Regions from separate parts of the Stanieria cyanosphaera PCC 7437 genome, predicted to be linked through region 1. Evidence: riboswitches for the same ligand, from Rfam matches in the RefSeq annotation. Region 1 holds a riboswitch; the other holds the start of a gene.

The links. Region 1 has a riboswitch for cyclic di-AMP ahead of STA7437_RS01995 (ArsB/NhaD family transporter). Riboswitches for the same ligand answer to the same signal wherever they lie in the genome.
Region 2: another riboswitch for cyclic di-AMP. It lies ahead of STA7437_RS10090 (hypothetical protein); the one in region 1 lies ahead of STA7437_RS01995 (ArsB/NhaD family transporter).

What each region holds. Positions count from the first base shown of each region.
Region 1 is NC_019748.1:468,622-479,614, forward strand. It holds gene STA7437_RS01990 (hypothetical protein) at 1-274, shown strand, start outside; gene STA7437_RS01995 (ArsB/NhaD family transporter) at 332-1,675, opposite strand; cyclic di-AMP (ydaO/yuaA leader) riboswitch at 2,059-2,192, opposite strand; gene STA7437_RS26415 (hypothetical protein) at 2,219-2,362, opposite strand; gene STA7437_RS02000 (sodium:solute symporter family protein) at 2,400-4,190, opposite strand; gene STA7437_RS02005 (hypothetical protein) at 4,196-4,828, opposite strand; gene STA7437_RS02010 (hypothetical protein) at 5,502-5,681, opposite strand; gene STA7437_RS02015 (L-threonylcarbamoyladenylate synthase) at 6,199-6,852, opposite strand; gene larC (nickel pincer cofactor biosynthesis protein LarC) at 6,921-8,159, shown strand; gene STA7437_RS02025 (FAD-dependent oxidoreductase) at 8,224-10,077, opposite strand; gene STA7437_RS02030 (transglutaminase-like domain-containing protein) at 10,074-10,688, opposite strand; partial or broken gene STA7437_RS27320 (HigA family addiction module antitoxin) at 10,694-10,879, opposite strand; gene STA7437_RS24600 (4'-phosphopantetheinyl transferase superfamily protein) at 10,906-10,993, opposite strand, start outside.
Region 2 is NC_019748.1:2,310,599-2,321,591, reverse strand. It holds gene STA7437_RS10135 (Rqc2 family fibronectin-binding protein) at 51-1,778, opposite strand; gene remA (extracellular matrix/biofilm regulator RemA) at 2,016-2,282, shown strand; gene gmk (guanylate kinase) at 2,286-2,861, shown strand; gene clpP (ATP-dependent Clp endopeptidase proteolytic subunit ClpP) at 2,884-3,537, shown strand; gene STA7437_RS10115 (hypothetical protein) at 3,666-3,848, shown strand; gene STA7437_RS10110 (DUF1810 domain-containing protein) at 4,000-4,443, opposite strand; gene STA7437_RS10105 (ABC transporter ATP-binding protein) at 4,479-5,303, opposite strand; gene STA7437_RS10100 (CmpA/NrtA family ABC transporter substrate-binding protein) at 5,346-6,746, opposite strand; gene ntrB (nitrate ABC transporter permease) at 6,785-7,618, opposite strand; cyclic di-AMP (ydaO/yuaA leader) riboswitch at 7,705-7,839, opposite strand; gene STA7437_RS10090 (hypothetical protein) at 7,859-8,095, opposite strand; cyclic di-AMP (ydaO/yuaA leader) riboswitch at 8,246-8,392, opposite strand; gene STA7437_RS10085 (hypothetical protein) at 8,460-8,906, opposite strand; gene STA7437_RS10080 (cation-translocating P-type ATPase) at 9,020-10,993, opposite strand, start outside.

The DNA of each region.
Region 1 (10,993 bases):
AATGCCGACTAATTTTTTAGCCAAATTAGTTGAAAATCAACGTCAAACAGTTGCCTTACCCTTTTGGGGTATTGCGGGATTAGGATTATTATTAGGAATATCTTTTCAACAACCTATAGATTTTTTAGCACCTGCAATAGCATTCCCCATTGCTTTTAACCTTCAGAAATGGGGTTGGCGACTTCAGGCGAAACGTCTAGTGATTCAGACTTTAGAGGAAATTGAAACGAGAATGAAACCCGCTACTTCTGAAACAATTACAGATAGACAATAAATATAGCACTATATATTCATCTCAGTTTTAAATTTTAAATCTGGAGTATTCCTTTAGTTACAGTAGAAAAAAGACAGTCATGTAAACGGCAGATACTAGTAATTGAGCGCCCATCACAGGTAAACCATAACGAAGAAACTTTTTAAAAGAAATTCGTCTACCGTGTAGTTCAGCAATTCCTGCTGCAACAATATTAGAAGAAGCACCTACCAAAGTACCATTACCTCCTAAAGTTGCACCAAACATCATCGCATAAAATAAAGGTAAAACTTCAACGGGTATTTGACCTGCAAAATCGGGAGATAATATTTCTGAACCAACAAAACCAACATTAACTAAATACTGTTTGAGTAAAGGAATCATTGCTACTACTAAAGGAATGTTGGGAACGACACTTGATAACAAACCAACAAAAGCAATTAGTAACAAAGAACCCAAGAAAATATTTTGACCAATTATTACTCCCAAAAATCCTGATAAACTATTGATTACCCCTGTTTTTTCTAGTCCTCCAATTAAAACGAAGACAAACATAAAGAATAGAAGAGTACTCCAATCTACATCTTGAAGAATGTTATTAACAGTATCAATTTTGGTAGATTGCGCTAACCATAAAGCTAAAGCAGCACCCATTAATGCTGTAGCAGGGGGAGGAATTGGAACAGGTAATAATTCACCAATGACAAAAAATAATAGAACAAAGCTAATAATTAATCCACCCAACATTAAGACACGAGGATGATTAATTTTTGGGTGGGGTAAATTTGCTAAGGTGTCTAGTTTTTTATTCCAGATATCTCTAAACAAAAATGGAACTAGTACTACAATAGTGCCTACTGCTAGTACTCCACCTAAACTTAAACGTGATAAATAATCAGTAAAACTAAGATTAACTGCATCTCCTACTAAAAAAGTAGCGGGATCTCCTACTAAAGTGAGTAATCCTGCACTATTTGCTACTAGTACCATCAAAACTAATAAAGGTACAAAATCAACCCCAATTTCCTCGGCAATTGGCGGAACTAAAGGAGCAAGTAACATTACAGTCGTAGCATTTGGTAAAACTGCACAAATGGGAGTAGTTATTGCCACGATTGCAAGTAGAAGTCTCTTTCCTTGTCCTTTAGCAAGGATAACCATTTGAGTACCTAAATAATCAAAAACTTTAGTTGGTTCAAATGCCCTGACTAATACCATAACTCCAAAAAATAAAGCTAGGGTAGAGTAACTTCGACTGATGTATTCTACTGCTTCTGTCAAAGTCATGATGTGAGCAAAAATTAAGACTAAGGCACCTAAAAATGCTGCAATGGTCAGATGAATCTTTTCTGTCATAATTGCTGTAATGACAGCCACAAAGGTCAAGGCGGTAACTAAAGCCGGCATAGTAGATGAAATCATATTTTCTAGAAATTAATGTAATTAAGCAGAAAGTTGACGTAGATAATTTCTACTATTGATACAGATATTGATGAGTATTAATTAACTATTTATCTCTAGTATTTTTTGTATTTACTGAACTTTTACTTGAGCTAATTTAGTTAAAAAAAATAATTAGGAGCAATAATGAAAAACTAATATAAAACAATGCTATTAAGCATAAGGTTGAGCCAAATCAAAATATAAGGCTGTTTTAAACTTAATTGGTCAAGATAATTGTTTGTGGAAGAATTTATACTTAATTCCATTGGCAATGTCTCACAATTAAGCGGTTAGGTACAAAACACAGCAGTACCAATGAGCAAAACTGATGAGTACAAGACATTGCAGAAATGTTGACTCTTCAGTCCACTCTCAATGCCTACGGAGTTAGCTGACGGACTAGAACTGAGAGTTGTTCTTTTTCACAGATTAACAATGAAAATTAGCCCCAGATTATGGTTCCCCCGTTTCTTATAAGCTTAAGTAATTAATTAAAATTAATAGCTTAAGAATTAGGCTGACTTACTGTAACTTCTTAGCAACTATAGCACAATTATTTACAATTAATAAATAACTTTTGTAACCAAGAGCGATCGCTTCTGCGCCAGCGAAGCTGACCGCACCTGCTGCTACTTCGTAGTCGCATATGTGCCTTTTGTTTAGCAAGACTGCTTTTGAAGAGATTAATAACTTGATTAAATCACTAATCTTCTAAACCTGGTCGTGACATAATTAATATTCTTTTTTTATTGAGTTGACGCAACCAAAATCCTCCAAAGACAGCACCAATCAAAGCTATCCATCCTGTCAGTGGTTGTAATAATAAAAAGCCACCAATTCCTAACATTAAACCAAATAATAATAAACTAGCTGCTACAACTTTGAGGAGATCTCTACCTAAATCTTGGGCCGATGGTAAACCAGTCCGTTCTCTTTGACGTTGCCAACCAATTCCTCCTGGACGAACTCGACGATAAAAATTATCAAGGACGGCATCAGTTTCTGGAGGAGTAAGCCACATAACAGTCAACCAAATAATCGCTGTTACCAAGGAAATAAACATTAAACGCCCACCAAAATCAGCAAAAATTTGATTAAAACCAGGAAAAACACTAGTAAATAGTCCAATACTAAATCCACCAATCATTGCTGCTAATTCGGCTGCTGCATTAATTCGCCACCAAAACCAACGCAAAATTAGAACTAAACCTGGACCAGTTCCGATCGCTATCACTAAACGAAAAACTGTGGTAATATCAGTAGCATAAAAAGCTGCGATCGCTCCTAAAACAGTTACCAATACTGAAGCTATTCTTCCTGCCAATACTAATTCAGCTTGAGTTGCATTAGGATGCAAAAAACGCAGATATAGATCGTTAGTCAAGTAAGATGCACCCCAATTAATCGAAGTAGAAACCGTACTCATAAAAGCAGCAATTAAAGAAGCTACCACTAATCCCAACATTACAGGGGGCAAAAAATCTAGCATTAATTTGGGATAGCTTAATTCGGGATCTTCTAAATCAGGATAAATAACAATTGCTACTAAAGCAACAATAATCCAAGGCCAAGTACGGATAATATAGTTCAAAATATTAAAAAACCAAGAAGCTTTTTCTGCTTCAGCTTCATCTTTAGCAGCTATTAAACGCTGTATAAATTCTCCGCCACCGTCACTACGACGAAATGACCACCATTGAACTAATAAATAAGCAGCAAACGTACTAGCAGTAATTCCTGCTGCATCATTCCAACTAAATCCTTGCCACCCTAATTGCACTGGAAAGAATGATAATACATCGATTGCAGTTGCTTGTTGAACTTGTGGTATTAATTCGGCAATACCACCCACATGATTAACTGCGTAGATAGCTACTACTACCGCACCAATTAAAGCTAAGAAAAATTGAAAAAAATCAGTTGTAACTACTCCCCATAACCCAGAAAACCCAGAATAAATCAGCACAAAGATGCTAACTCCGACTACACTCCAAATTTTAAGGTTTTCTCCAGGATTAAAGCCTAAACTTTGCCATAACTGCAATGCATCAACTACTTTAACCATAGCTAACATGGCATAACCAATTCCAATACAATTAATCGGAACTGCAAACAAAAAAGCTTTAGTTGCCCTTAAAACTGCTGCGGTTGTTCCGCCATAGCGTATCTCAGTTAATTCGGCATCGGTAACTATTTCTGAACGTCGCCAAAGTCGGGAAAAGATGTAAATTAAAACAACATGAGAGATGCCAAAACTCCACCATTCCCAATTACCAGCAATACCGCGACTAGCAACAATACCACAGACATAGAGAGGAGTATCAATCGAAAAGGTAGTTGCAGCCATACTTGTTCCTGCTAACCACCAAGATAAAGAACGTCCAGAAACGAAAAAATCAACTAAACTAGTGGCAGCACGACGAGATAAGTACAAACCTATTCCCATCGTAACTAACAAATACAATACAACGATGAGCCAATCAATTAGATGCATTGAAATTAAATATTAGTGCATTTTTGTTTAACGCGATCGATCAGTCTAAGCCTTTCTTCAGTAACTTGATCCATCTTTTCTAATAATTTTAAGATTTGCTTAGTACCAGACGAATCAGCTTTAATTTTGACACGCTCTTCAAATAAATGGGCTTTTTCAAGTAACTTTTGCGAAATTTCTTGGACTACATTAATTGATTTGCTACTAATTTTTAAATTCTGATATTTTCCTGCTTGTTCTCGTAACCTTTTAGCTCCTTGTTCGTATTCTATTTTAATAGTAAAAAGTGGAGCTACTTCTTCAATATAGCGATGCTTTTCAAATTGATAAACTTGATTTTCGTTGTGATAAATTGTTTCTAATAAAGAAGGACAGTCAAATAAATCAACATTAATATCAGCTTGAGCAATATTTTGCTTTAAACCGACCAAATTTAACCCAAAAAAAATCAAATTTACTCCAAGTACAACAATTATCAGAGAAAAAATAAAAGTTAAAACAAAGGTAATTGTAGTTACAGCTAATTTTAAATTATTATATTTGAGTTGGTAAGTATTATTTAAAATAATATCTATAAGTTTAATTAATATAAATATTACTACTAAAGTAAAAGCAAAAACTAGTACTAGGGCAAACATAATTGACCGCTAAAAATTGTTTTTCATCAAGTTTACCCATTATATCTGGACAATTTATCATTGTTTGGAGGTTACTTTACTTTGAGCAAACAATCAATCTTGGACATTAATTAATATCAAGTCCGTCTATTCTATACAAACAGAGGTATTTTGCGAAATTATTTATTGAATTTAGAATGACCATTGAGCAATCGTACTTCATCTAAAAAATTATGAAGCTTATTTTGCCTTAAGTCTAAAGTTATTCCTCAACAAACAAAACGAAGAGAGTGAAAAGATAAACTGCGGTTTTTCAGGGCTTCAGGGTAGTGAATTAAACACAAAAACAATATAGCGTTTTTGATATTGATAAGGTAAATCTCAATCAACTATTAATCATGAAAAATCAACCATCAACCCGTATCTTAAGGTGTATCTCATAGAAGCGAAAACGGTTATAAATAGTTAATTTGAAATCAAAATTGTTTACGTAAAAACAGTTAAGTATTTAAGCATAATTATTTATACATTTTAAATTTCCTCCTGCCCTCTTTCTCCTCCTGAGCGAAGCGAAGGACTACTGCCTTATCTGTACTAACTAATTAATTTTGCCCGACTACTTAATTTAACTAATTTCATCAATTAGGATTAATCAAATACTTCTCAAACATTTAATTGCTGTCAACAATAACAGCTAAACTGGCTTGCTCAAAAGCTCTGCAATTTCTAACTTCATTTCTACAGTGAAACTTGGTTGACTAACTGCTGTTATTTTGGATTGCTCTTGTCGTAAAGTTTGAATGTCTTGTTCTAAATCTCGAATATTTTTAGCCAAAATTCTAAATACTTTGGTATAAACTTTCAGTTCTGCCATAATTCCATGCCTTCAATTCTTGTTTCACAGTAAATATCCTGAAAAAGGATGTTAGAAAAAATTATTTTAACCAAGTTTATTCTGCATATGACTACTTAAGTAATTTGCACATATACAGATGAACATAAATCACAGCTATGAAGTTTTTAATTGAACTTTTTGTAATATTTTGTATATTTACTTAACTTTTAAGAATGTAAGTTATTTAACTAATGAGGCTTTACTGTTATATTTACCAAAATTTATGACCGTCAAACAATTATCGTTGAAAAATCTAAAAATTTGTCGGAGGGTCATCCATGTATAAAGGAATAACACCAACAAATTTATTGCTTTGCAGACAGTTCTATCATCTATAGCAGTACGCTTGCTTTTAGGTTAAGACACACAGAGGTTTCCTCTGAAAGTGTAATCGACTAAGACGGCAACAGAGAACAACATAATTTCCTAATATTTTCCCGTAGTGCTATAACCTCAAAGACAAAATCTTCTTGACATTAATTTAGTTTCAATAGATTTAACTCAAAACAGATAACCAATTTTCTGCTTCTTCCCAACCTAAACCCTTGCGAATGATCATTGGTTCTTCAGTAGTCAAATCTAAAATTGTTGATAATTGAAATCCTGGTTCTACACCATTATCAAGGATAAGATCGACAGATTTATCTAAAACATCAAATAATCTAGCTTTTTCTACGCCAATTGTTGGAAATTCTCCTTCTTGGTTCGGTAGATGAGCCGAAGTAGAAATAATGGGATTGTCTAAAGCTTTTAATAAGTCTTGACACACTTGATGATCTGGTACGCGAATACCCGTAGTTTTTCGTTTTGGACTCATTACTAATTTCGGTACTAATTTGGTGGCAGGAAGTAAAAAAGTATACGCACCTGGAATTAAATGTTTCATAATTCTATAGGCGCGATCGCTTACCCAAGCATATTGAGAAATATTTGATAACGAAGAAGAGATAAAAGTCAGGGGTTTATCATTGGACATTTGTTTAATTTTTCTGACTCGTTCTACCGCAGATTTAGCATTAAGATCGCAACCGATCGCATAAACAGTATCGGTAGGATATAACATTACTGCACCTTTTTTTAAAGCAGTGGCAATTGCTTCAATCGAACGAGGTTGAGGATTATAGGGATTTAGTTCGTAAATAGTAGCCATGTTCAATTCCTAATAATGAGAAAATATGTTTATCAGCTTTGATAATTAAAATCCTTTGAATAGTAGTAATGGTAAAGTGTGTTTATTTAGAATGTCCCACCGGAATCGCTGGTGATATGTGTTTGGGAGCATTGATAGATTTAGGTCTTCCTTGGGAGTATTTAATAGATCGATTGAACAGTCTTAGTATTTCTCAGGAATATCAATTAAGGAGTGAACAAGTTCATCGTCAAGGACAATTAGCAACAAAAGTTCATATTGATTTACAATTAGCAACTAAACATAATCATCATCATGCTAGACATTTACCAGAAATTACACAAATTATTACCACTGCTGGTTTACCACCACGAGTAACTGATTGGAGTTTGCAAATTTTTCACCAATTAGCGATCGCAGAAGGGGCAGTACACGGCATTGCTCCAGAAAAAGTACATTTTCATGAGGTGGGTGCAACCGATGCCATTGTAGATATTGTGGGAACTTGTTTAGGTTTAGATTGGTTGGGAATTGAGCGTTTATACTGTTCGGCTATGCCTACAGGCGGTGGTATGGTTAAAGCGGAGCATGGGTTATTACCCGTTCCTGTGCCTGCGGTTTTAAAGTTATGGGAATTAAGAAAAGTACCAGTTTATAATAATGGTATCAAAAAAGAGTTAGTTACGCCTACAGGAGCAGCGATCGCGACGACTTTAGCGACTCGTTTTGGTGATCCGCCAGCAATGACAATTGAAAAGATTGGTTTGGGTGCTGGTTCTTTAGATTTACCTCTGCCAAATATTTTGCGGTTATGGTTAGGAACTATTGATGAACAAGAAAACACCATTACCAATCAAACGATCACCCAAGAAGAAATTACAGTTTTAGAAACACAAATTGATGATCTTAATCCTCAAGCGATCGCTTATACTTTAGAACAATTATTAGCAGTAGGTGCTTTGGATGTTTTTACTCAAGCCATAGGCATGAAAAAATCTCGTTCGGGTATTTTATTAACTGTTATTTGTCATCCAGAGCAAGCAGTTATTTGTGAAGAAATTATCTTTAGAGAAACTACTACTTTAGGCATTCGTCGCTTTAGTCAACAAAGAAGTGTTTTAGACAGAGAAATTCAAACAATTACAACTCAATATGGTGCAGTTAGAATAAAAATTGCTAGTCAAAAACAAGAACAAGCAAAACAAATTATTAATATTCAACCAGAATACGAAGACTGTGCTAATTTAGCTAGAAAACATCATCAACCATGGCGAATAATCCATCAAATGGCTTTAGACACTTGGTATCGTAATAATCAAGTTAATTAATCAATTATTAGGCATCTTCAAGATATAAATACTAGTAAAATACTAGTTATAGAAATTAACCAGACTAAACTGAAGAAAATAACGTTACTTGCTTCTCTTGAATACTAACGGTAACAGCAGCAGAAGTTTCATTAACTTCATAATTAAAATCTATTCCCGACACAAAATAATGACCTTCCGAAGAACATCTTAATAGAATAGTTTCTGACTTTTGATCATGTTTTAACAGATGTTTAATTCCTAAGAGAATGGCAAAGTATAACTGAGGATTGCGGTCTAAAATACCAAGCGATCGCTCTTCGGCAGAAAATGCTGTTTGATAAAGAGAATTTTGATTCCACTGAGATAGTGGGGGTAAGCGGAGAATATCGCTGCTATTATCTGTATTAGGAGATTGAGTTCCTAATAAAGAACCATTTTGCTGGTTTTTATCAGTAATAGCTTCTATATCTTCAATCAATAACTTAAAAATTTCCGCAGCACTCGGATGAACAGAACAACTCAACCAGCGAGAATCAGTTACGGGGAGTTCAATTAATACTGAAGCTAAAGCAATTAACTCTGAAGCATCTCGATGACAGATATGAATTGCCTCGACTTTTTGTTCTGAGGAGTTGTATAAATACCAGAGTTTGCCAGTTTCATTATAAACTGCTGACCAACCTAATCCCTTAAAATCAAGCGATCGCCATTGGGGAGATAGAAGTGTCCAGGGAGAACCGACTATAGCTAAAGATTTACGAGCGTGCAATCTAAGAGGTAAACGTTCAAAATCAGTTATTTTAATTGTTTCACCACTAGACCAAGCACGAGCTAATTTTTTACCCTGTAATTCTGCTTCTGTCGCGGAAAGAAAACCGGAAGCATCACCTAATACATAGATATCCGGACGACCAATTACATTAGCTTGTTGAAGATCGAGGTCTAAAATTGTTTTAGTCTTGCCATCTATTTCGGGTAAATTCAACTCTGGTACGCCGTCATATAGTAGATGATCGAAAGAAATAGTTTCTAATTTACCTCGAACTTTAATTGTTAAATTATTGGGTTTACATTCTTGAATTTTGGCAGGAACGATAATTTTAATACCTCTTTTTTCTAATTCTCGTCGAAAATACTGCCAGGATGGTAAATGAGTAAGTGGGGGATTAGATGTAAATATAACTGTAGTGTCAATACTGCGATCTGCTCCGCAGGCGCGTACGCGATCGCACGCAATATCGGCATAGGATAAAGAGGCGAGATTGCCTTCAGAAACAATAACTAATTTGCCATCGGTAATTGTCCAAAAATCTTGTAGGGAACAAGTATTTTCTAGCCAAGGAAATTCCTTTATTTGATTGCCTGTAGCTAAAACTAAACGGTCGAAACTTATTTTCTCTCCCGTTTTTAAGAGGATTTCTTTATTTTTTACTGTCGTTACTTCTCCTGAAATGATAGGATAACCAAGTTCTTGGAAACTTTGTTGAGTAATTTGACGCAGAGAAGAAACAAACTGCTGTCCTTGCTCGACTATTGATGTTGGTGTTTGATGACGATAGGCGGTGTAATATTCTGAAGGCATACAGCCATTATTAACGCATTTACCTCCAAAAAAATTATCGCGAGCAACAATTTTGACTTGTTGATAACCGAGACGATGCAAAGCGCGCAGAAAGGAAAATGCAGCAATGCCAATACCAACTACGACAATTGTTTCCTCTTTCCCTATCGAAAGATTGGATTGGGAATTAGTTTGAACTAGTTTTAGGGGATTGGGTATCGTGCTTTGACTCAAATTAAATCTAAGTTTGTAAAATAAACCCCGTTCCCAAATATGGGATAGAGAACAATAAATTTTTTTGGTTATATTAATGCCAATGTCAGCTATTTTAGCTACAACTGAATTATTAAAATTATTATCGAGTAAACTTTTCATATCAAGTTCGTTTTATCTAAACCAAAGTTTTCTGCATCTTTTAAAAAAATATCGGGAAGATTACAAAGCATCTCATCCCATGTACTTTGAGTTTGTAATGCCTTCACGACAACTTGAAGCGGTTCTGAGAGTACGGCTGGAAAATCTGCTTCTTCGGAAAACTGAATTTTGAAAGCTAACTTTTCATGAGGTGGAGTAAACTGAGCATTAACGCCTTCTCGATTTCCCCTGGCATCAATACGATACCAACCAATTTTAGATAAATAAACTGCGTTAAAACCGTGTAAACTATAAGGCTCACCTCGGTCGTCAATACTTAATCTTTGATAGCAAAATCCTGCGGGGATGTTATTTGCCCGTAGCAACGCTGCTAAAAGGTGACTTTTTGCGTAGCAATATCCTGTTTTGTAGTAGAGTACATCCGAAGCACGACAGGTAACTGGATTCATTTGATAGTCAACGCTGTGATAAATCTCATCTCGAACCCACTCAAAGCAAGCTTTTGCTATTTCTTCGCGTGTTTGATATTCTGAGGCAATTTTCTTGGCAAGTTTTAAAATTTCTGGATGCTGCCAGTCAATAATTTCACTGTTTTGCAGATATTCTTGCATATTTTTTAGTTATATTCTTGTTTACTGGTCAAAACAGCTACTTCCTTGTTTAATCGCTCTCCGATTTCATCTTCAACTACGTCTAGATCGTAATCCATTTGTAATCCCAACCAAAACCGTGGTGACATATTAAAATAACGAGCTAAACGAAGGGCAGTATCTGCCGTAATGCGTTGCTTACCGTGAACAATTAGACAGAAAATATCATCATATTTGATTAATTTAATTTAATTGCCAACACCATTGCTACAGCGTAGTTAGAAGCATGACTGATACTTACTTGAAAATTAAAAGTAGAATTAATA
Region 2 (10,993 bases), 1.8 Mb from region 1:
TAGATACGATAAATTGTAAATAAAAATTAAAGGTAACTCTGTCAAATTTGTTATACTAAAAGTTTTTTACTTTGTTGCGGACGACCCCAAATCACTGTTTCCCGCTTGTAGATTGCCATTCCAGGTTTCGCTCCTTTTGGTTTGTAGACGTTTTTGGGTTCAGTATAAACGACTGGAACTTGTTCGCTTTCTCTTGCTTGACTATGATAAGCAGCTAAATCAGCAGAAAATTGTAAATCAGCTTGATCGGGTACTGCACCTGGTTGAAGTCGCAGTAAAACATGACTACCAGGAATTTCTTGAGTGTGAAACCACAGATCATAATCTCCAGCTATACGGAACGTCAATTGTTCGTTTTGACGATTATTTCTACCTACCCATAATTCAAAACCCGAAGGTGTTGTATAACGATAGGGTTGGGAATCTTGATCGACTGAACGGTTTGGTTGTCGTTCTGTTTGTAAATACTCTTGTTGAATAAGTTCTTCACGTATTTCAGTTAGGGTTTGAAGATCGGCAGAGTTTTGATAATTTTCTATTTGATTCAGAGCAGTTTGAACTTGTTGTAAATAGTTAATTTCTGACTCCACAGCTTCTAACAAGGGTTGAACAGTAGTTTTTGCTCGTTTGAGTTTCTGATGGTTTTTATAGAGAGATTGAGCATTTTGAACGGCATTTTTTTCTGGATTAAGAGGAATTTTAACTGGTTCACCTGTAGCAAAATCTGCCAAAGTAATCGACTTCATTCCAGGTTGCCATTGCTGAAGATGCGCCATCAATAAATCAGCTTGGGAACGATATTCTTCAGAACGATCCGATTGTTCGAGACGTTGACGAAATATATCTGCTTTTTGTTGAAGTTTTTTGAGAAGATTAGTGATTTTCTGGCTTAATTGGTGTTTAATCTGCTGAAATTCTTGTTTTTCTAACTCCTGAGTATAATATTTGTCTAAAATATGATGAATATTATCGGCAGTTGCTAAATCTTGCCAACCAAGAACAGTGTAACCATCTTGAAACCAAGCAGGTTTAAAAGCAGAAGTAGCTAAAGTTTGTAACCACTTTTGCCAATATCTAAATAACTGTTGCCAATCAGAAGAGTGTAAACTTTCCGTTGTTTGTTCTGGAGACAATTCCGCTGCTGCAATTATTTCGGAAGCAACTTTAGGACTTAAACCTCGATAAGAATTAAGTAACTGTCGTTGGAGTTTACCAGGAATTAAACTTACTCTAGCTTGCCAACTTGACTTCGATTCTTGCAATTTAGGTATCGTTCCCGTTAAAGGTGGTGGTATTTGATAAGGTTGTCCCGTTTGAATTTGACGCAGACTAGATTGGTTAGCATTAACTTGATGAGCAGCCGTTACAATTTGTCCACTAGCATCAACTAGAATGACGTTACTATATTTACCCATAATCTCGACATATAAATGCCATAAAGGTTCTTCTCCAGGACGTTGAGCAAATTGCAAATCTAAGACTCTTTCCCAAGGTGCAAGATTAACAATTTCAATCAAAGCCAAACCATTGAGTTGATGTCGTAATTGATCGCTAAAGGTAAAGGTATCAGGAACACGAGGAGGAGGAGAACCAAGACAAATTCTTGCTGCTTGAGGATGCCAACCAATAGTCAACCATTTTCTAGTTTTAAGATTACGGAGAGCAAGATTAATTGTATAGCGATCGCGTTGATAAACTTGTTCGATCCTCGCTGGTAACCAATTACTTTTAAGATCGCTGCTAACAGCTATTAAGGTGGTATAGTCTACAGGTTGCATAATAATCAATCAAAAAAATCAATCATTAGCAATTTAACAGGTTCAAGCATTGAGTTTGCTGGCGTTGGTAAAAGATTGTACTTAAGGCGGTAGTAAGAAAAACTGAAAAAAAGCTAAAAATTAGTTAAATATCATTGTTTATATGACTTTTAAGCTTGTAAAGCTGGATTTTTATCTATAACATTATGATTATATTTTCTCAATTGCCTTCATTACAGTTAATGGCAGTTCAAAATTATGGATATACAATTAATCAATATTGGTTTCGGAAATATAGTCTCGGCTAATCGAATTATTGCTATTGTCAGTCCTGAGTCTGCACCAATTAAGCGGATTATTACTGAAGCGAGAGAACGAGGACAATTAGTAGATGCTACTTATGGTCGTCGAACTCGGGCAGTAATTATCACTGATTCTTCTCATGTGGTATTATCAGCAATTCAGCCAGAAACTGTAGCACACCGCTTTGTGGGTAGTAAGGACACCCAAGCTAATAGCAATTAAAAAATGGTAGCAGGAAAACTCATTGTCATTACAGGTCCTAGTGGTGTCGGCAAAGGAACAATTGTGCGATCGCTCCTCCAACGACACCCTGAGATTTATCTCTCAATTTCAACTACAACCAGAAAACCCCGCCTTGGGGAAATCGATGGCAAAGATTATTACTTTGTTAATCAGTCTCAATTTGAGGCGATGATACATCGAGGAGAACTACTAGAATGGGCGGAGTATGCAGGTAATTATTACGGTACTCCTAAAGTAAAAGTAGAAGAGCAAATCCAGCTTGGTAAATTGGTTCTGTTAGAAATTGAATTGCTAGGAGCTAGAGCGATCGCAAAAATTTTTCCTGCTGCCCAACGTATTTTTATTTTGCCTCCTTCTTTGCAAGAATTGGAACAAAGAATTAGAAAACGCGGAACAGATTCAGAAGAAGCTATTATTCGTCGTTTAAGTAGAGCAAAAGAAGAAATAGCAGCCCAAAATGAGTTTAAGCATTGTCTAGTCAATGACGATCTTAAGGCTACAATTCAAAAAGTTGAACAGCTAATTTTTGAAGAGTGTACAGACGTTTCATGTTCCTGAAGGGTGCGAAGCAACGTCTCTACTGGGAACTGATTTAGTTACAATCAAAACAAACCGCAATAAAAAAAACTTCATGATTCCTACAGTTATTGAAAGTTCTGGTCGTGGCGAACGCGCTTTTGATATTTATTCTCGTCTGTTGCGTGAAAGAATTGTCTTTCTCGGACAGCAAGTTGATGACGATATCGCCAACTTAATAGTTGCGCAGTTACTCTTTTTAGAAGCCGAAGACCCAGAAAAAGACATTTATCTTTATATTAATTCTCCTGGTGGTTCGGTTTCTGCTGGCATGGGAATGTTTGATACCATGAATCAAATTCGTCCTGATGTCTGTACAATTTGTATTGGGTTAGCTGCTTCAATGGGTGCATTTTTACTAAGTGCAGGTGCCAAAGGTAAGCGCATGAGTTTACCCAATTCGAGAATCATGATTCACCAACCTTTAGGTGGCGCACAAGGACAGGCTACAGATATTGAAATTCAGGCAAAAGAAATTCTCTATCTCAAACAAAAATTAAATCAACATCTTGCCGATCATACAGGACAGCCTCTGTCAAAAATTGAAGAAGATACCGAAAGAGACTTCTTTATGTCTGCTGAAGAATCAAAAGAATATGGTTTAATCGACCAAGTTATTAATCGTCGTCCTTCGGCTTCTAATCCTCCTGCTAATTAGATTGAATAAAGATTTTTAATTAATTGTCGGTCTTGTTTCAAACAGCAAGATCGATTTTTTTGCTCAAGTTTAAATTCTTTGTGCTTCCTTCTTATCATCATCATAAGAACCAAATAAAGCATCTAAATTTGATCGAGACTGAAGAATTTGAGCCAATTGAGCGATCGCTAAAAATCAATACCTTCTTAATTAGTGCCACAATTTTACTCGCTCCCATCGTTGCTTGGTTCTATCATGAAGACCGACTTACAGGAATGATTGTAGCTTTAGCTTTCGGAGCTTTTAGTCTGTGTCTGGCCTCTGCAACATAAGTCTTTATTAAAACGACAGATGCGTTTTGGGACTTTAACTGTAATTGAATTAATGGCGTTATTGTTGAGTGCGCTAGTTGCGATCGCTGGCAACAACACTATCCCATGATTTACGCTTCAATCGATCACTCAGTAAAAAAATAAGAGCAAATTATTTTGTATTTTTGAGCTTTTTTAATAGTTGAAGTGTTCTATCATCTCGATCGCCATGAAAATACCGATCAAGGACACGAATAAATATAGGCTCTGCGGAAACTTCAGAAAATAATGTCATAGACGATTTAAGTTTGAGATCATCAGGATAACCAAAGATTTCTGAAACTGTTTTTCCTTCAATGGCAACAATCGTATTTGCACATTCCAAAATTCTCGCTCCTAAAACTGGATGATTAAGATAGGCGATCGCTTCTTCGGGGCTTTTTATGGCGTAATATTTTGAAGTTGTACTTTGAGCTAATCCGTCAAGCTGAGGAAATGTGTACCACATCCAATGCGATCGCTTGCGACCATTTTTTAACTCTGCCAAAACGCGGTCGAAAACTTGGTTTTGTGTGTTGATGAAACGATTTAAGTCAAAAGGATCTTGTTCGCTCATTTTGGTCACTTGTTTTTACCATTAATTGCCCACAATTAACTATAGTGTTCCAGAAAATCTAAAGCTTTTTTTCTAATCTCATAATATTCTTGAGAATTTTGTAGCGAGGCGCGATCGCGGGGATGGTCAAAAGGTACAGTAATAATTTCTCCAATTTTTGCTTCCGGACCATTAGTCATTAAAATAATGCGATCGGACATATAAATTGCTTCGTCTACATCGTGGGTGATCATCATGACTGCTTGTCGATGATTTTCCCAAATTTCTAGTACTTGTGCTTGCAGTTTCCTTTTAGTTAAAGCGTCTAATGCTCCAAATGGTTCATCCATCAGTAACATTTTCGGGCGAGTAATCAAAGCACGGGCAATTCCTACCCTTTGTTTCATCCCCCCAGAAAGTTCATCAGGATATTTATCGGCAGCAGCAGTTAAATTAACCATTGCAATATGCTCGTTAACTAAACTGACTTTTTCGGCACGCGTAGCTTTTTTTAAGACTTCATCTACTGCCAAACGAATATTTTCTCGTACAGTTAGCCAAGGTAGTAGGGCATAGCTTTGAAAAACCATCATCCTTTCTGCACCAGGCTTACGAATTTCTTTTCCTTCTAGAGTTACCATTCCAGAGGTTGGTTTATCTAAACCAGCAATTATTCTCAATAAAGTCGATTTACCGCAACCAGAGTGACCAATTACGGAAATATATTCTTCTGCACCAATCGTTAAATTAATTCCATCAAGAATTACCGTCCGACTACCATCAGGTTGAGGAAAAGATTTAACTAGATTTTCAATCACTAAAAATTCTTCTGAATTGTAATTAGTAGAGGTATTACTAGTAAAAGTGCTGGAATAAAACATAGTTAACTCCTTTAAAAATTAAAATATTTTTCAACAAAAAATTTACGACATAAAAAATAAACCAGGTGCATTCGCCCTAATCTTAAAACTATTGAGATAACCAACTGGATCGCTAGGATCGAAAGCTTTATTGTCGATAAATGTTTCGGCTGGCTCAACTTTATAATCTTCTGTCGGGCATTTTATGCCCATTTCTCCAGCAATCTCTCGATATAAATCCGTTCGCCAAGCTATCCGCGCAATTTGATCAGCATTCTTGGGAAATTGACGAATTTGTTGCCAACGTGTCGATTGAGTCATCAACCAAAGATTGTGTGACTGCCATAAAAAGGTGGAATGATCGTTAGGAATACTCGAAACTTCAGCAGGAAGATCGAAGAAGAGAGTGGTGTCTAGACTTTTAACAATCCGCTTCTGATCATCAAAACCACCATAGTTATAATCACCAACAATTCCCGCTCTAGTTAATTCAGGTTTTGCCCCAGTAAAAGAACGCTCGGAGATAATTTGGGCTACTTCTTCGAGATTTTCTGGTTTACTGCAATATTGGCAAGCTTCGATCATCGCCTTGACTAAAGAACGATAAGTTTTAGGATTCTCGTTAATAAAAGATTCCATCACTGCCAAAAGGCGATCGGGATGTCCTCGCCAAAGTTCTCTTCCTTGAGCAAAAGTAAACCCAATACCCTCATTGCCTGAAATAGCACGAGTATTCCAAGGTTCTGCCACCATATAAGCTTGCATCGCTCCGATCCGCATATTCGTAACCATCTGGGGTGGAGGAGTAATAATAATGCGAAACATTTCGTCAGGATTTAATCCAGTAGCTGCTACTAGATAACGGGCAAAGTATTCATAAATAGCAGAACTCAGTACTACAGCCCAAACTCGCTTTTGTTCGGGAGCTTTTTGAAAATAACCAGCAAAATCGCTGCCAAATTGCTCCAAATCTCCTTGATAATCTTGCCAGGGACGAATACCTGCATCCCATAACTCTTTACTCATAGTCATGGCGTTACCGTGACGGTGAATAGTCATGGCAGCACATAAAGGAGCATGACGCGCGCCTTCAGCACCCGCTCTAGCATTCATCACTGCCCCAGAAACTACAGGAGAAGCATCGAGGCGACCAAAAATTACGCCATCACGAGAATTTGCCCAACTTGATTCGCGACTTAAAGTTACATTCAAGCCATACTTGCGAAAAAAACCTTTCTCCCAAGCTATAGCAAAGGGAGCGCAGTCGTTAACAGGAACATAACCAATAGTTAGATTGGGTTTTTCTAAACTTTCAGGTTTGACGATTGGTTCAACTGCTAAAGCTTCCTCGGTTAAAACTTTGGGAGCTTTACTGCCACTAATAGCACAACCAGAAATTGCCATCATCGACGCAGTTGCGGATAAGCCTTGTAAAAAGGCTCTACGTTTTAGTTTTTGATTCATCTCAATACTCCAAATTATCTCTTGACTGATTCTAGTAACTAAGAACTAGCAGGACGATGGGTTACCCAGATTTGGATTAATCCCAAAAGGTAGTCAAGGATCAAGCCAGTTATACCAATTACAAATACAGCCAAAAACACCGAACTAAGATTGAGACGACTCCATTCATCCCAGACAAAAAAGCCAATGCCAATTCCACCTGTGAGCATTTCTACTGCCACGATTACTAACCAAGCAATCCCCAAACTAATCCGTAAGCCCGTAAAAATATAAGGTAGGCTAGCAGGCAGAATAATTTTGACAATTTTTTTCCAGGCTGGCATCTCTAGCATTTGTCCTACGTCTTGATATTCTTTTGGGACGCTAGATACTCCTAGAGCAGTATTAATAATAGTTGACCATAAGGAAGTAATAAAAATAACAAAAATAGCAGAAGGATCGGCAATATTAAAAATAGCTAGGGCAATCGGTAACCACGCCAACGGTGATACGGGTTTGAGAACTTGAATTAGGGGATTGATCGCTAACATTGCGCTTCTCGACATCCCAATTAAAAATCCTACAGGAATAGCTACCGCAGCCCCAATTAAAAAACCGATAATAACGCGTCGTAAACTAGCTAGTAATAACCAACCAAGACCAAGATCTCCTGGTCCTCTACGATAAAATGGATGAAAAATATAATCTAAATTCTCCATCAATGCTTGTGGAGGTGTGGGCATTAATTCAGGTCGAAATAAAGCGATCACCCACCAAACAGCAATTAATCCTAAAAATCCTGCTGCTGGTAGTAAAACAGTGTCTCGAACAACTACTGGCTTGATACGTCCCCAAGCCACTTGCCCCGCTACAGCAAGGGTTGATAAATTCATTTATATTACCCCCATTAGTTAAAATATAGATTCAACCAGTACAATTAAGGAATACTGATGAGGATAATTTGTTAAAAGATTTTCCTTCAGTTTCCTCCCAAAGCCGACGAGGTTAGCTGACGGGCTAGGACTGAGAGATGTCCTTCTCTACTGATAACTATAGAGATTAGCCCCCAATTTGGTTCCCCCGTTTCTGTTTCAGAATTAGGCTTGTTATCAACGTATTATATTTGCAACTTTTTAGGCTGCATATAAGCAATTAGATAGATTTCGCTCGGCTTTTGGTGGAGTATCATTCTGCCAACCAAGCCATTCAGTATATAAATCTTCTACTACTGATTCGGTTACTGTAGAATTCAATAATCTAACTATGATGGTGGTCAAGTAAAAATCATTAACAAACTGATGTCCATAACCGATGACTGTACCTACTTCGCCAGTTGCTTTATGTCGAACGCGATCGCCAATGTTAAACATATACTGATTCTCCTAATGACTAGCTAGGCTATCCTAGGTATCATTTAGAATTATCCCAATTGAGATAATTTTCAGAACCCCGAGACAGCTTAATGTAGAGAGTATTTAGCAGCCAAGGATACTGAAAACAGCAATTATAGTGCTATCTGTTCAGTCTCCTCTCAAAGCCGACGAGGTTAGCTGACGGGCTAGGACTGAGAGATGTCCTTCTCTATTTACATCGATAGAGATACGCCCCGAATTTGGTTCCCCCGCTCTTGCTTATTTTATTAAGCAAGGATTAGGCTAACTTACTCTAGATTTAAACAGAAGTTTAACACATTTTTTCAAAACGGGTAGTCAAATTTGCTACTTATTTTTTTTTCTAGGTTTCTTCTCCCAAACACGCGCCCCCACCAAAAACTAAATATTGATGAAGAGAATCATAATTAAAGGCTTTGCCACGAGCTTTGGCTACAAAAGTTCTTCCTTCTAGATATTCATCAACAGTTGTTTCTCGACCATAAACTTCAAAATCAATCACCTTTTTACCTCCAGAATAACAGCTAAGGCGATCGCTTAGTTTGGGCTGGCTTTTTAGCGCAACTGCACCACGATCAATCATACATAGTCCACCAGCAAAATTTAATTGATGTTCTCCTTGCTCATCAATAACTTTAACTTCATGAGCAAATTTGTATTCATCGGCAAAAGGACCTTCCACAACAGTTTTGCGGACAATTTCTTGACCTCCAGAATAACAGACTAGTACTGCATCGGTTTGGACTGGTTTAGCCTCCACTGGCTGAAGTCCATATCCTAAGATAAGCATTACTGAAATCAATAGACAAAGCACTATTTTCATATAGCAATCCTATTTGATTTGTGAACATAAATTATTGTCAAAAGGCAGAGGGCAGAAATAAAAACTTAGATTCAATTGATTTAGCCTCGCTTTTTCAACAAACGTAAAACAATCTTTTCAAATTCAATCCAAACAAACATCAACAGACTAAAACCGACACAAATTCCTAATTCTGTAGGACTCAACCAATGAGTATTAAAGAAATTACGTAACGGTTCAACGTAGATTAGAAGTAGTTGTAAGATGGTAGTTAAAGTAACTGCTCCTAAAACATAGGGATTAGAAAAAGGATTGATTTGAATAGTCAATTGGGTATCAGAACGAATTGCCAGGGCGTGACCCATTTGTGCTAAACATAAAGTTGTAAAAACCATAGTTTTCCAGCGTTCTGGATTACCATCAGCTTGAGCGTGATTATAAGCCCAAACCATCAGTGCGATCGCAAGAATGGCAAAAATAATCCCAATTCTGACCATATAAAGTCCTAAACCACGAGCAAAAATACTTTCTCTGGGACTATAGGGTGGGCGTTTCATCACGTTGGGTTCGGCGGGTTCTACTGCTAATGCCAGCGCAGGTAAACCATCAGTAACTAGGTTCATCCAGAGAATTTGTAAAGGAGAGAGTGGCACACCACCTAAACCAATCAAAGGTGCAGCAGCAATCGTTAAAACTTCACCAATATTACTGCCCAAAATATATTTAATAAAACGACGAATATTATCGTAAACTACTCTGCCTTCTTCCGTCGCAGCCACAATCGTAGCAAAATTATCATCCAACAAAATCATATCGCTGGCTTCTTTGCTGACATCTGTTCCTGTAATACCCATGGCAATACCGATATCAGCTTGTTTCAGGGCTGGTGCATCATTGACTCCATCCCCTGTCATGGCGACAAACTTACCTCGTTTTTGAAGTGCTTTAACAATCCGAAGTTTATGTTCTGGAGAAACACGAGCATACACACTTACTTGATCGACCGCTTCTTCTAATTCCAAGTCAGACATTGCCTGTAATCTTTGTCCTGTCAATACCTGCTCGTAGGGACTAGCAATACCTAGTTCCGATGCGATCGCCATAGCAGTTAATTGATGATCTCCTGTAATCATCACAGGACGAATTCCTGCACTTCGACAACGTTTGACAGCTTCTTTAACTTCGGGACGAGGTGCATCAAGCATTCCAATTAAACCTAACCAAACTAATTCCCGTTCAGTATTTTCTTGATCTTCTGCGTCGGGAACACTGCTTAGAGGTTTGTAAGCAAAACCCAGTACCCTTAAACCATTACTTGCCATGCCGTCATTTTCAGTTAGAATGTGCTGTCTTTGTTCAGCAGTAATTGGAACTAACTGGTCTTTAAGCAAAATGCGATCGCAACATTCTAAAATTAATTCTGGTGAACCTTTGGTGAACATGGAGTAAGAGCTTGTTCCGTCTCCGTTATCAACAATCACAGACATCCGTTTTCTTTCAGAAGAAAAAGGAAACTCTCCCATCCGAGGCATTTTACTGTCTAGATTTTCTTTAAAAATTCCTGCTTTTCCAGCTAAAGCGAGTAACGCGCCTTCAGTTGGATCTCCTAAAATATGCCATTCTGTTTGTTTGGGGGTTTTTTTCTGTTGTAGTAGAGCATCGTTACACGCTACACAAGCAAGCATTAGTTGTTGAACTTCTGGTTCGGTTTGCAGTTGCTGATGCTGCTTACTTAAAAATTCTCCTACAGGGTTATAACCTTCTCCTGTTACGTTAAAGTGATAAGAACCTGTCTCAACTTTCTGCACTACCATTTTATTTTGAGTCAAAGTTCCAGTTTTATCGGAACAAATCGTAGTTACCGAACCCAAAGTTTCTACTGCTGGTAGTTTACGGATTAAAGCATGGCGACGCACCATTTTTTGAGTACCAATGGCTAAGGTAACTGTCACTACCGCAGGTAATCCTTCTGGAACAACGGCAACTGCCATACTTAACGACACTTCCAACAATTGTTCAAAAAACTGCCATCCTGTTCGTAATACACCACCAATCACCACTATAGCAACCAAACC